Regions from separate parts of the Faecalibacterium sp. DFI.5.82 genome, predicted to be linked through region 2. Evidence: predicted binding sites of a transcription regulator. Region 2 holds the regulator's gene; the other holds the start of a gene.
What was found. Region 2 encodes HrcA, which represses chaperone genes, less so after heat shock. Its sites were predicted from a motif close to TGTTAGCACTCNNNNNNNNNGAGTGCTAACA; they were not measured.

Region 1 (7,027 bases), on a different contig from region 2:
CAGCAGCAGATCCAGCAGGCTGCTGCGCTCCGGCAGGTACTGCCTGCCGTCCGGCCGCAGGAACGATGCCGTGGCATCGCTGTACCAGTCATCCCCCTGCAACAGCAGCAGCGGGCGGTTATGCAGGCTGTTGAGCCGCTTGAGGAACTCATACCCATCCATATCCTCCAGCTGGCTCGAAAGCACCACGATATCCACACTGCGCTGCTGGCGCAGCTCCCGCAGCAGCTCCTCGCCGCTGTGGAAACAGACACAGCAGATCGCAGGATTCTGCTCCTCCAGATAATTCTTCCGGACGCGGATCTCCCGCTCGTCGTAGCTCAAAAGCGCGACATGCAGCTTTGAAACGAGTCGTTCCGTCAATCCAACCTTCCCCTTTGCCTTAAATTTGCCGCACTTTTCTTCCGTGCGTACTGTACGATACTATTTTATAAGGCCCTGCGGAAAGATTCAATCCCCGAAAAAACGTCACTATGCGTCGAACCGTGCAGGAATAGATGTTTTTTGCGTCTTGATTTCTGGCAATTTACGTCATAAAGTGTCGATTTTTGTTTCTTTCACCTTCTTCAGCATAACACCATCTTTCCAGAAAAGCAACGGTTTGTTCACATTCATCTGATACCATATCTACGTTATTTTGTTTTTTGTCCGGCATTTCCCACACGCCGCCGGGCACGCATAAGAAAGGCCTGCCTATGCTACAACTGAAAAAGATCCGCAAGGAATACAAAACCGGTGACCTTGTACAGACCGCACTGAATGATGTCAGCCTGAACCTGCGCGACAGCGAATTCGTCGCCATCCTGGGCCCCTCCGGCTCCGGTAAGACCACCCTGCTGAACATCATCGGCGGCCTGGATCGGTACGACAGCGGTGACCTTGTCATCAACGGGATCTCCACCAAAAAGTACACCGACCGCGATTGGGACTCCTACCGCAACCACACCATCGGCTTTGTGTTCCAGAGCTACAACCTGATCCCCCATCAGACTGTTCTGGCCAACGTGGAGCTGGCCCTGACCATTTCCGGCATCTCGGGCGCAGAGCGCAAGCGCCGCGCCACCGAGGCGCTGCAGAAGGTGGGGCTGGGCAATCAGCTGCACAAGCACCCCAGCGAGATGTCCGGCGGCCAGATGCAGCGCGTTGCCATTGCCCGTGCGCTGGTCAACAACCCGGACATCCTGCTGGCGGACGAACCCACCGGCGCGCTGGACAGCGAGACCAGCATCCAGGTCATGGAGCTGCTCAAGGAGGTGGCAAAGGACCGGCTGGTGGTCATGGTCACCCACAACCCGGAGCTGGCCCAACAGTACGCCACCCGCATCGTGAACCTGAAGGATGGTGTCATCCGCTCCGACACCGCCCCCTACAAACCTGACACCGCTCAGCTTGCCCCTGCCGTTCACAAGAACATGGGCCACTCCTCCATGTCGTGGTGGACCTCGCTGACCCTGAGCTTCAACAACCTCTGGACCAAAAAGACCCGCACCCTGCTCACGGCCTTTGCCGGCTCTATCGGCATCATCGGCATTGCGCTGATCATCTCCCTGTCCACCGGTGTCAACCAGTATATCGCTGATATGGAGCGGGACACCCTTTCCGAGTACCCGGTGCAGATCCTGCGCAGCGGCATGGATCTGACCAGCCTGCTGTCCGCCGACCTGCCCGGCCAGCCCGCCGCCCCCGACCTCGGCGAAGGGATGGTGCCGGTGCGCCAGCTCGTGACCCAGATGGTTTCCGGCATCACCTCCAACGACCTGAAGAGCCTGAAAGCCTACCTCGAGAGCGATGCCTGCAGCATCGGGGAGAGCGTTTCCTCGGTGGAGTATTCCTATAATGTCCAGCCTCAGATCTACCGCCAGGACCCGGACGGCAGCATCCGGCAGGTGAACCCAGATTCCTCCCTTTCCGCTCTGGGCATCAGCTCCACCAGCTCGACCAACAACATGATGGCCAGCATGATGAACACCAGCGTGTTCTACCAGCTGCCCGCCAGCGATGCCCTGTATCATTCCCAGTACGAGGTCAAGGCAGGCCGCTGGCCCGAAAACTACAATGAGTGCGTTGCCGTGCTGGGTGCGGATGGTTCCATCACCGATTATGCCCTCTACGCGCTGGGCCTGCGGGACAACGCCGAGCTGGACAAGATGATCCAGCAGTTCGCCCAGAACCAGAATGTGGATGTGCCCGAAGATTTCAAGACCTACCGGTACAGCGATTTTCTGGGCCGCACCTTCAAGCTGGTCAACGCGGCCGACCGCTACCAGTACGATGATGCCCACAGCACCTGGGTGGATAAATCGGACGACAAGGCCTTCCTGCAGGAGCTTGTGGCCAACAGCGAGACCATGACCATCGTGGGCGTGGTGCAGCCCAGGGAGAACGCCTCCGCCGCCATGCTGTCCTCCGGCATCGCCTATCCCGCCTCCCTGACCCGGCACGTCATGGACACCGCCGCCCAGAGCAGGCTGGTGCAGGACCAGCTCGCCGACCCGCAGACCAATGTGCTGAACGGTGAGCCCTTTGGAGCCGAGCAGACCACTGCCGTGGACATGGCTTCCCTCTTCTCCATTGACACCGACCAGCTCGAGAGCGCCTTCCAGTTCGACCCCGGAAAGCTGGATCTTGACCTGAGCGGCGCGTTCGACCTGAGTGACGGTTCCGTAGATTTTTCCTCCCTCATTGACCCGGACAGCTTCCAATTTGATCTGGCCGAAACGCCCGGCATCGACATGAGCGCCCTGACGGACGTGTTCGCCAACATGGACATTTCCATCCCCGCCGACAAAATGCAGCAGCTGGCCCAGAAGGTGATGACCGGCTACAAGGATTACATCATCGGCAACGGCATTCTGGGGCTGGACAAGATCGGTTTTGACCAGTATCTTGCCAGTGACCAGTTCCAGCAGCTGATGAAGGATTCCATGGGCAGCCTCATCGATACCGCTGCCCTGCAGGAGCAGTTTACTGCCGCCATGCAGCAGGTCATGGGCAGCGTGATGTCAAACTTCTCAGAACAGATCGCCGCCGAATTACAGACCCAGCTGGGCACTGCCATGGAGCAGGCCATGGGCCAGATCAGCACGAACCTGCAGAGCCAGATGACCGAGCGCTTCTCCTCTCTGGGCAGCCAGATGGAAAGTGCGCTGAAGATCGACGCAGATGCGTTCCGGAATGCCATCCGGTTCAACATGACCGAGGACGATCTGGCGGAGCTGATGAAGTCGAAAATGATGTCCACCAGCGCCACCTATGAAAGCAACCTGCAGACCTTTGGTTATGCCAGCGAGGACGACCCCAGCCAGATCAACATCTATCCGCTGGACTTCGAGCAAAAGGCGAAGGTCCTCAATGTGCTGGACAGCTACAATGCCGCCATGCGTGAGCAGGGCGCGGAAGACAAGGTGATCCAGTACACCGATGTAGTGGGCACCCTGATGACCTCCGTGACCAGGATCATCAACATGATCTCCAACATGCTGGTGGCCTTTGTCTCCATCTCGCTGGTGGTCTCCTCCATTATGATCGGCATCATCACCTATATCAGCGTGCTGGAGCGCCGCAAGGAGATCGGCATCCTGCGTGCCATCGGTGCTTCCAAGCGGAACATCTCCGAGGTGTTCAACGCCGAGACCTTCATCATCGGCCTGTGCTCGGGCCTCATGGGCATCGGCCTCAGCAGACTGCTGCTCATTCCGGGCAACATGCTCATCCAGAAGATCGCCGTCGGCACCAGCGTAGTGGCCGTTCTGCCCTGGAAGGCCGCTGTGGTGCTGGTTGCATTGGCAACTGTGCTGACCATTCTGGGCGGCTTCATCCCCGCCAAAACCGCTTCCCGCTCTGACCCTGTCAAGGCTCTGAGAGCAGAATAAGATCACTTTTTCAAAGAGGCTGTTGCACAAGCCCCAGCAAAAAAGACCAGAGTTGTTTCGCCAAAAGGCGTTACAACTCTGGTCTTTTGCGTTCTTTCATGTGAACAGTGCGGCGGCTTCTTTACCACTCTTCTTCGTCAGCGCCCACCCTTGTGCGGCGGAACATGCTCTCCACAATGGCGCAGTATTTATCCGCCAGACAGACGATGACCGCCTCCCGGCAGGTCGGGATATGGCGGAAGGTCAGGGGCCACATGTGGCTGGCAATGATGTTCTGCTCCTTTTTGGTAATGCCGAACACCCGCTGTGCGTTCACACAGGCAGACCCCGGGTGGGAAAAGCCGTGCATCTCAAACAGATGCCGCAGGCCGTGGAAAGAGCCCTGCTTGTGCCAGTCATAGAGATAGAAATCGTGGAGGAAAGCCCCCACGGCCAGCGTGGTCTCATCGGCTCCCAGATGGAAGCGGTGGTTGATCCAGCAGCTGACCACGACCACATTCTTGCAGTGCTGGTAGGTGGTCACATCACCGTGCTGGATAAACTCACGCATTTCCTGCACCTTGGGGTGATGGTCGTACTGTTCCAGAATAGCGGACAGGCGCTCCCGTTCCGTTTGTGAAAGCTGCATGGAAAATTCCCTTTCTTTTTGTCAGAAACGCTCAGCTCAGCTCCGCAGCTGAACCGGGTTGGAGCTGCCAAAGTTCTCAGCGGCCGAAGGAGTTTCGCGGGTCAGGCTCAGGTCCACCAGATACTGCTTGCCGTCGCCCAGTGCTTCCAGCTCGGCCAGCTTGGCCTCGGCAGAAGCCTTGTCCGGGTACCACTGGATGAGGAAGAAGTTTTCCTCCTCCACGCCGTAATACAGCCACTGGCCGTCCGCCCGCAGCAGGTCGTCCAGATGGTCCACCTCGTCGCCGTCGGTCAGGCCCAGGCCTTCCTCGGCGTAGACATTTTCAGGTTCCACCTGCAGCACCTCGATGACCTGAATGGCGCTCTGTAAGTATTCATCCTGCGAAATGCTCTTGTCCGAGCGTTCCCAGCCCGTCAGGAATGCCTGCATCAGCAGGTTCTTCACGGAGATCTCCGGCTTCATTGCCATAACATATTCCTCTTTCCTCGTTTGTTTCCGCTGACCAGTATACGCTAAAAATTGTGAAAGGTCAACTATTTCTTTATGAATTTTTTGTAGCAACGCACAAAAGGCATTTTGTTCCAGTTCATTTCTGAACTTTTTATGAAACCCCTTGATTTTTGACCCGCATCGGTGTATATTAGCACTCGAAAGATATGAGTGCTAAGAAGATGCAGCATCGGCTGCTTCTTTTGCATTGCCGCTCCTTTTGCAAGGGGCCGGATCTGAATACTGTACAAAAGAGGTTTTGTATTATGGCGAAGAAAGAATTTCAGGCTGAAAGCAAAAAGCTGATGGACATGATGATCAACTCCATCTACACCAACAAGGAGATCTTCCTCCGTGAGCTGATCTCCAACGCTTCGGATGCCATCGACAAACTTTATTATAAGAGCCTGACCGATCCCTCCGTGGGCATGAACAAGGGCGATTTCCGCATCCTGCTCACCCGCGATAAGGACAATCGCCTGCTGACTGTCTCCGATAACGGCATCGGCATGACCAAAGAAGAGCTGGAGCAGAACCTGGGCACCATCGCCCACTCCGGTTCTCTGGACTTCAAGAAGGACAATAAGGACGAGAACATCGACATCATCGGTCAGTTCGGCGTGGGCTTCTACTCCGCCTTCATGGTCGCCGACAAGGTCACCGTCATCTCCAAGGCATACGGTGCGGATGAGGCTTGGCAGTGGGAGTCCAGCGGTGCTGACGGCTACGAGCTGACCCCCGCTGAGAAGGAAACCGCCGGTACCGACATCATCCTGCACATCAAGGACAGCACCGATACCGACAATTACGAGAACTTCCTCGATGAATACGGCATCGTGGCCATCGTCAAAAAGTACAGCGACTATGTGCGCTATCCCATCCAGATGGAGCGGGAGAAGAGCCGCCAGAAACCCGAACCCGATCCCAAGCCCGAGGACTACAAGCCGGAGTGGGAGACCTACACCGAACTTGAAACCCTGAACAGCATGGTGCCCATCTGGAAGAAGCAGAAGAGCGAGGTCACCGATGAGGAATACGCCAGCTTCTACAAGGATAAATTCAACGATTATTCTGACCCCGCCCGCGTCATCGTGAGCCGCACCGAGGGCACCGCCAACTACAACGCCCTGCTGTTCGTGCCCAGCCACCGCCCCTATGATTTCTACACCAAGGAGTATGAGAAGGGTCTGGCTCTGTACGCATCCGGCGTGCTCATTATGGAAAAGTGCGCAGACCTGCTGCCCGATTACTTCAGCTTCGTCAAGGGCATTGTGGACAGCCAGGATCTGAGCCTGAACATCAGCCGCGAGATGCTGCAGAAGGACAACCAGCTCAAGCTGATCCACAATGCACTGGAAAAGAAGATCAAGAACGAGCTGCACTCCATGCTGGTCAACGACCGCGAAAAGTACGAGGCATTCTGGAAGGAGTTCGGCCGCCAGATCAAGTTCGGCGCTTACTCTGATTACGGGATGCACGCTGAGCTGCTGCGCGACCTGCTGCTGTTCTGGTCTGCCAAGGAGCAGAAGATGGTCACCCTGCAGGAGTATGTGGACAAGATGCCTGCCGAGCAGAAGTTCATCTACTTTGCCGCCGGTGACTCCACTGACCGTCTGGCCAAGCTCCCCGCCGCCGAGCTGGTTCTGGACAAGGGCTATGATGTCCTGCTGCTGACCGAGGACGTGGATGAGTTCTGCCTGCAGATCATGCGCAGCTACCCCCGCAAGGATGCCGAGGGCAAGGACGGCACCGTGGAGTTCAAGAACGTCAACAGCGGCGATCTGGGCCTTGAGACCGAGGACGAGAAAAAGGCCGCTGAAGATGCCACCGCCGAGAACAAGCCCCTGTTCGATGCCATGAAGGACGCTCTGGACGGCAAGGTCAAGGAGGTCAAGGTCTCCACCCGCCTGAAGGATCACCCTGTCTGCCTGAGCGCCGACGGCCCCCTGTCCATCGAGATGGAGAAGGTGCTCTCCAAGCAGCCCGGCAGCGAGGGCGTGAAGAGCGACAAGGTGCTGGAACTGAACATCAGCCACCC
Region 2 (7,027 bases):
GCTGAAGCCGCCCGCGCCGCCGCCGTTCTGGGCTGCATAGCTGGGGTCCACACCGGCAAAGCCGTACTGATCGTACAGCTGGCGCTTCTTCGGGTCCGAAAGCACCTCGTTGGCTTCATTGACTTCCTTGAACTTTTCCTCGGCATCCTTATCGCCGGGGTTGTAGTCCGGGTGGTACTTCATGGCCAGCTTGCGGTAAGCCTTTTTGATCTCCGCATCGGTGGCCGTTTTGGATACTCCCAGCACTTCGTAGTAATCGCGCTTTTCCTGTGCCATAACCATACCTCTATAAAACCAGCAAAGGCCGCCCCGGCAAAACCGGAGCGGCTTTTGCTTTTATCCGGCACGCCTGCCCGCCGGTTTGGCCGGGCATCTGCCGTTTGTGTCAGAACTTAAACTTCCTTGAAGTCAGCGTCCACAACGCCGTCATCGTTGGGCTTCTGCTGGTTGTTTGCGCCAGCATCGGGGCCGGGCTGTGCGCCTGCAGCCTGCTGGGCAGCAGCGGCAGCCTGATACATCTTCTCAAAGACATGGCTCAGCTCATCCTGCTTTGCCTTGATCTCATCGATGGAGCCGGACTGAACAGCGGTCTTGAGGTCGGCCAGTTTTGCCTCAGCTTCGCTCTTCACGTCAGCGGGCATCTTGTCGCCGTTCTCCTTCAGCATCTTCTCAGTCTGGAACACCATCTGATCAGCGCCGTTGCGGATATCGACCTCTTCACGCTTCTTCTTATCATCGGCAGCAAACTGCTCAGCTTCCTTCACAGCCTTGTCGATATCTTCCTTGGACATATTGGTGGAAGCGGTGATGGTGATATTCTGCTCCTTGCCGGTGCCCAGATCCTTCGCGCTGACCTTCACGATGCCGTTTGCATCGATATCGAAGGTGACTTCGATCTGAGGCACACCACGGGGAGCCGGAGCAATGCCATCCAGGTGGAACACACCCAGGCTCTTGTTGTCGCGGGCAAACTCACGCTCGCCCTGCAGAACGTTGATCTCAACAGAGGGCTGGTTATCAGCAGCAGTGGAGAACACCTGGCTCTTGTGGGTGGGGATGGTGGTGTTGCGGTCAATGATCTTGGTGCACACGCCGCCCAGGGTCTCAATGCCCAGGCTCAGCGGGGTGACATCCAGCAGCAGCAGGCCCTTGACATCGCCCTGCAGAACGCCGCCCTGGATGGCAGCGCCCACAGCCACGCACTCATCGGGGTTGATGCCCTTGAAGGGCTCGCAGTTCAGTTCCTTCTTGACTGCATCGTAGACAGCGGGGATACGGGTGGAACCACCGACCATCAGGACCTTCTTCAGGTCAGAGGGACGCAGGCCTGCATCCTGCAGAGCCTTGCGGACAGGGGTCATGGTGCGGTCAACCAGATCAGCGGTCAGCTCATTGAACTTTGCGCGGGTCAGGGTCATATCCAGATGCTTGGGGCCGGTAGCGTCGGCAGTGATGAAGGGCAGGTTGATCTGGCTGCTCATTGCGCTGGACAGCTCGATCTTTGCCTTCTCAGCAGCTTCCTTCAAGCGCTGTGCGGCCATCTTATCCTTGCGCAGGTCGATGCCGTTCTCGTTCTGGAACGCATCTGCCATCCAGTCGATGATGCGCTGGTCGAAGTCATCGCCGCCCAGGTGGGTATCACCGTTGGTGGCCAGAACCTCGGTCACGCCGTCGCCCATCTCGATGATGGAGACATCGAAGGTGCCGCCGCCCAGGTCGTAGACCATGATCTTCTGGTCCTCTTCCTTATCGATGCCGTATGCCAGAGATGCGGCAGTGGGCTCGTTGATGATACGCTTGACGTTCAGGCCGGCAATGGTGCCTGCGTCCTTGGTTGCCTGACGCTGGCTGTCGTTGAAGTATGCAGGAACGGTGATGACTGCATCGGTGACAGTCTCGCCCAGATAAGCCTCAGCATCTGCCTTCAGCTTCTGCAGGATCATCGCGCTGACCTGCTGGGGAGTGTACTCCTTGCCGTTCAGGGTCACCTTGTGGTCGGTGCCCATATAACGCTTGATGGAAGCCACCGTGTTCTCAGGGTTGGTGATGGCCTGGCGCTTTGCGACCTGACCCACCAGACGGTCGCCGGTCTTGGTGAAGCCGACAACAGACGGGGTGGTGCGTGCACCCTCAGAGTTTGCGATAACAACGGGCTCGCCGCCCTCCATAACAGCCACGCAGCTGTTGGTAGTACCAAGGTCGATACCAATGATCTTACTCATAATGAAAGCTCCTCTCAAATTCAGAACGTTTTTTGTTTATGTGATGCTCAAATGTTACCAAGCGGATGTTATATTTGAAAACCCTTGCGGGGTCTTGCAAAATCACTCTGCCACAACAACGGTGGCATGGCGGACGATCTTATCGCCCAGCTTGTAGCCCTTCTGGTAAACCGTGATCACGGTGCCGCTCTCCTGCCCATCGGGGGCGGGGATCTGCTGCACGGCATTCATAAAGTTGGGGTCAAAGGGCTTGCCCAGCGCCTCGATCTCCTCCACATGGAGGGCGTTCAGCGCCTTGGCGGCTTTGTCCAGCGTCATGGTCACGCCCTTCTTGTAATTCTCGTCGGTGGTGGGGGCGTTGGCCGCCATCTCCAGCGTATCCAGAATGGGGATGATCTGGTTCACGGCAAAGGACACGCCGTCGTTGAACTTCTGGTCAGCCTCACGGGTGGAGCGCTTGCGGTAATTCTCATACTCGGCGGCCATCCGCAGCAGCTGATCCTTGGCCTGATTGGCATTCTTCTCAGCCGCGTCCAGCTTTGCCTTCACGGCCTCCAGCTCCCGGGCCTTCTTGTTGAAGAAGCCATCCTTTTTCTTGGGGTCTGCCGCTTCAGCGTTCGTCTCGGGAGCCGCTGCCTGCTCAGGTGCAGTTTCCGGGGCGGCCTGCTCGGCGGTGTTGGGCTCCACGGCAGGTTCTTCTGCCTGCGGGGTCTTTTTTGTTTCTTCGCTCATTCCAGGTCCTCCTTATAGATCACAGTCCGCCGGGGTGCGGCTGCCTGCGGGGTATCTTTTCGTTTGCCGCTCATTCCTTCGCCAAGCTGATCGGCAAAGGTGTGGAGCAGCGGCATCAGCTTCTGGAAGGGCATCCGGGTGGGGCCGATGAGGGCCACAGAGCCCCAGAGGCCTCCGCCCACCAGATACCGGTCACTCACGATGCACAGGCCGGGGATCTGAGGTTCCAGATCCTCGCCCAGCAGGATGCTTTCGCTCTGCTCTGCCGGGGGTGCAATGAGGGCGGCGGCCTGCTCTTCGTCGTTCAGCAGGCTCAGGATGCTGCCCACCTTGCCGTCCAGCTGGGGCCAGTCCAGCAGGTACTGCTCACCACCCAGATACACATGGGGCTGGGTGGAATCCTGCAGGATGGCGGCGGCGGCGCTGATCACCGGCACCAGCTCCGGGCTGATCTGGCTGCACAGCTCTGCAAGGAGCCGGGGCGACAGATCAACAGGAGCCACAAAGGTCAGGTTCCGGTTGAGCAGGGCGGCAAGCGCCGCTGCATTTTCCCGGGAAAGACCGGTGCGGACCCGCGCCACACGGGTGCGGACATAACCGGCAGTGGTCACAGCCAGCACCGCTGCGGCGCTGCGGCCCACCTGCACCACCTCGTAGTGGGCGATGCAGAGATCCTCAGCACAGGGGGTGCTGACGGCGGCGGTGCAGCCGCTGATGGCGGCCAGCGCCTTGGCGGCACCCTGTGCCAGCTTTTCCGGCTCGTGGTCGAGGCTTGCGAACACCGCATCCACACGGGCGCGGGTCACACGGTCCAGCGGCTGGTCATCGGTGAGAAGATGATCCAGATAATAACGGTAGCCCTTGGCACTGGGGACACGGCCTGCGCTGGTGTGGGGCTGCTCCAGCAGACCCAGCTTGGTCAGCGCGGCCATCTCGTTGCGCAGCGTGGCACTGGAAACTGCCATATCAAAGTAGTTTGCCAGCACACTGCTGCCCACGGGCTCGCCCTCGAGGCCATACAGCGCAACGATCGCCTGCAAGACACGCTGCTTGCGTGCATCCATCGTCATAGCGCCTGCCTCCTTCGTTCGCTTTTCGTTTCTTTAGCACTCCTTCTTCCTGAGTGCTAAGACCATTATATCCAATTTTGCGGCGCTGTCAATAGCTTCTCAGAAAAGTTTTGAAAGATTCATAATTCTGTCATAAAGGCCGCACAAAAAAGAGCCGCCCTGCGGCGGCTCTCCTATATAATAGATCATTCCTCCATCTGCTTTGCCAGAAATGCCGCCGCCACGTTCACCGCCTTGAGCTGGGCGGCATCGGGCTGGGCAGTGCGGTCCTCCGTAAGCAGGCCCACACTGCCGGTGACATCCCCCGCCGCAATGATGGGCACAGCGCACAGCAGCGCCCGGGGCGAGCCCTCACAGGGCAGCAATGCCTTTTCGGGGCTACCATCGCTCTGGTAGGGCTTGCGGCTGTCCATCAGCTTTTCCAGCGGCTGGCTTACGCTGCGGTCTGCCAGATCCCGCCTGCCCGCACCGGATGCCGCCAGAATGCGGTCCCGGTCTGAGACAAAGGCCGTCAGGGCAAAGCACTTGCTCAGCACATCCACATACTGGGCCGTCACCCCGCTCAGTTCCCCCATGGGCGAATACTTTTTGAAGATGACCTCGCCGTCCCCCGTTGTGAAGATCTCCAGCGGGTCTCCCCTGCGGATGCGCTGGGTGCGGCGGATCTCCTTGGGGATGACCACCCGCCCCAGCTCATCGATGCGGCGCACGATGCCGGTTGCTTTCATAAGGTTCCCTTCCTTTCCATGTTCCGGTTTTGCTTCCAGATTTCTGTGAAGTATGGTTATTCTGTGGAAACAGGAAGGGAATTATTCATTCAGCTCCGGCCGGAGCCTTACCTGCGCACATACTGCGTCTTTCTGCCCGCGCCGATCCTCTCCAGAACGCCCTCCTCTGTCAGTTTTTTCAGCGCGCTTTCAATCGAGCTTGTACCAAAGCCCGGGCAGGCCTCTGCGGCCTCCTGTTTTGTAAAGGCTCCCAGCCTTTCCATCGCATAGCTGCGCACTCGCTCGTACGCCGTCACGCGCTTCTGTCCCCCGCCGACCAGATCGACCCGCTGCTCAAAATCCTGATAACAGGAGCAGATCACCGCCAGCATATATTTGATGAACGGTGTCGGGTCATTTTCCTCCTCATGCCAGTGCTGATCAGCCTGCGCCAATGCTGCATAGTACTCATCCTTAGTCTCTGCAATTGCTTTTTCAATGCTGATGTACTGCCCCACAACATATCCATTCTGATACAGCATCAAAAGGGTCAGCAGCCGGCTCATTCTGCCGTTACCATCATTGAAAGGATGGATACAGAGAAAATCCAAGATAAAACAGGGGATCAAAAGCAGGGGATCAACGAGTTCTCTGTGCAGCACATCCTGATAAGTGCAGCAAAGTGCCTCCACAGCACCCGGTGTCTCGTATGGTTCCAGCGGGCGGAACAGCACATGGCGTTCCCCGCTGGGAAGGGTCATATCGATCTCATTGGGTGTAGTCTTAAAATGTCCTCGATAGGTCAAATTCGTATATTTCAGCAGATCACGGTGCAGTTGCAGGATGTACCCCGGCTCTACCGGAATATAGGCATAGTTCTCGTGGATGAGATTTAAAACATTCCGATATCCCAATATCTCCATTTCGTCCCGGTTACGTGGAGTCGTTTTATCTTCAACCAGCTGTTTCAGGCGTGCATTGGTCGTGATGATTCCTTCGATCCGATTGGAGGACTCTGTACTTTGGATCTTTGCGATCTCCACCAGCCGCTCCAATTCAGCGGGCCTTTGTTTCAGATATAGTTCCTGCCGCCCCTTGCATTCATGGATCTTCGCAACATAAGACAAGACCTCATTATCCCAGGAGTATTCTGCAATCTTTTTATAATCAAATGTACGCATGATTCACCCATTTCTTCTCCCAGCCCGTTCTTCCTTCTCCCAATTATACGCTCATTTTGGGAGAAAGTACAAGAAACTGGGAGAAAGCTTTTATCGTTCTCGTCACTCGCAGCTCCGGCCGGAGCGCTGCTTATCCTCATACATCCGGTGGTCGGCCAGGATGCGGATGGCACGCACATCGTCGCTGTCGCAGGGGTAGACCGCACAGCCGCAGCTGGTGCCAACCTGCACCTCTGCATCCTTCAGGCGGTAAGGCTCCCGGATGGCTGCCTTGATCTTTTCCACCCGGCTCTTGCAGAACCCCTCCGTTATGGCTCCGTTGACGATGAGGGCGAACTCATCCCCGCCGATGCGGAACACCGCATCGCTCTCCCGCACGCAGCCCCGCAGGCGGCTGGCCACCTCCTTGAGCAGCTGGTCGCCCACATCGTGGCCGTAACGGTCGTTCACAGGCTTGAAACGGTCAAGGTCGAGGTAGAACAGGACAAACGGTGTCCTGTTCAGCTCGTTTTCTTTCAACAATGCGTCAAAATAGCGTTCATTATACAGTCCGGTCAGGCCGTCGGTGTTGGCCAGGTCCTCCATCTGCTGGCGGGCCTCCTCTTCCTGCCGGAGGGCGCGCTCCTTTTCCTCCACGCGCAGGCGAGCATCGATGCGGACACCGTGCACCAGCACGATGCCTGCGCAGAAGAACAGCCCAGCCAGCAGCAGGATGGTGGCGTTCTGGATCTTCCGCATTCCACTGTCCACCACGTCACGGCCGACGATGCCCACAATGGACAGATCCTGAAAGCCCACAGGCTGGTAGACCAGATAATAGCTCTTGCCCTCAAGCCAGTAGAAAAGGCTGCCGCTGCGGCCCTCTGCCACGTCCTGCCGGGCCCGGGTCAGTGTGCCCGCATCCACCTGCGCACGCTTCTGCAGGTAGTCGAACAGGTTGTCCATCCAGTCCTCGATCTCGCTCTTGGGCTCCTCCGAGAGCATCACATCGCCATCGGGATGGATGATGTAGCAGTCGCTCTGACCGCCATAAGCACTGCCGCCGATCAATTCCTCTATGGTCTTATTCCGATAGCTCACGGCAAGGCTGGTGTAGGTGGTGCCGTCGATCTCCA

Region 1: htpG (molecular chaperone HtpG) is a predicted target of HrcA. The motif match lies at 5,139-5,169, and genes of this name have one in related genera.

The regions. Positions count from the first base shown of each region.
Region 1 covers NZ_JARFIS010000002.1:124,324-131,350, forward strand. Annotated here, with positions in the region: gene P0G09_RS04215 (response regulator) at 1-363, opposite strand, end outside; gene P0G09_RS04220 (ABC transporter ATP-binding protein/permease) at 696-3,872, shown strand; gene P0G09_RS04225 (HD domain-containing protein) at 3,994-4,500, opposite strand; gene P0G09_RS04230 (hypothetical protein) at 4,537-4,968, opposite strand; gene htpG (molecular chaperone HtpG) at 5,256-7,027, shown strand, end outside.
Region 2 covers NZ_JARFIS010000010.1:47,644-54,670, forward strand. Annotated here, with positions in the region: gene dnaJ (molecular chaperone DnaJ) at 1-276, opposite strand, end outside; gene dnaK (molecular chaperone DnaK) at 393-2,222, opposite strand; gene grpE (nucleotide exchange factor GrpE) at 2,325-2,954, opposite strand; gene hrcA (heat-inducible transcriptional repressor HrcA) at 2,951-4,024, opposite strand; gene P0G09_RS12095 (stage V sporulation T C-terminal domain-containing protein) at 4,210-4,752, opposite strand; gene P0G09_RS12100 (Fic family protein) at 4,860-5,774, opposite strand; gene P0G09_RS12105 (diguanylate cyclase) at 6,015-7,027, opposite strand, start outside.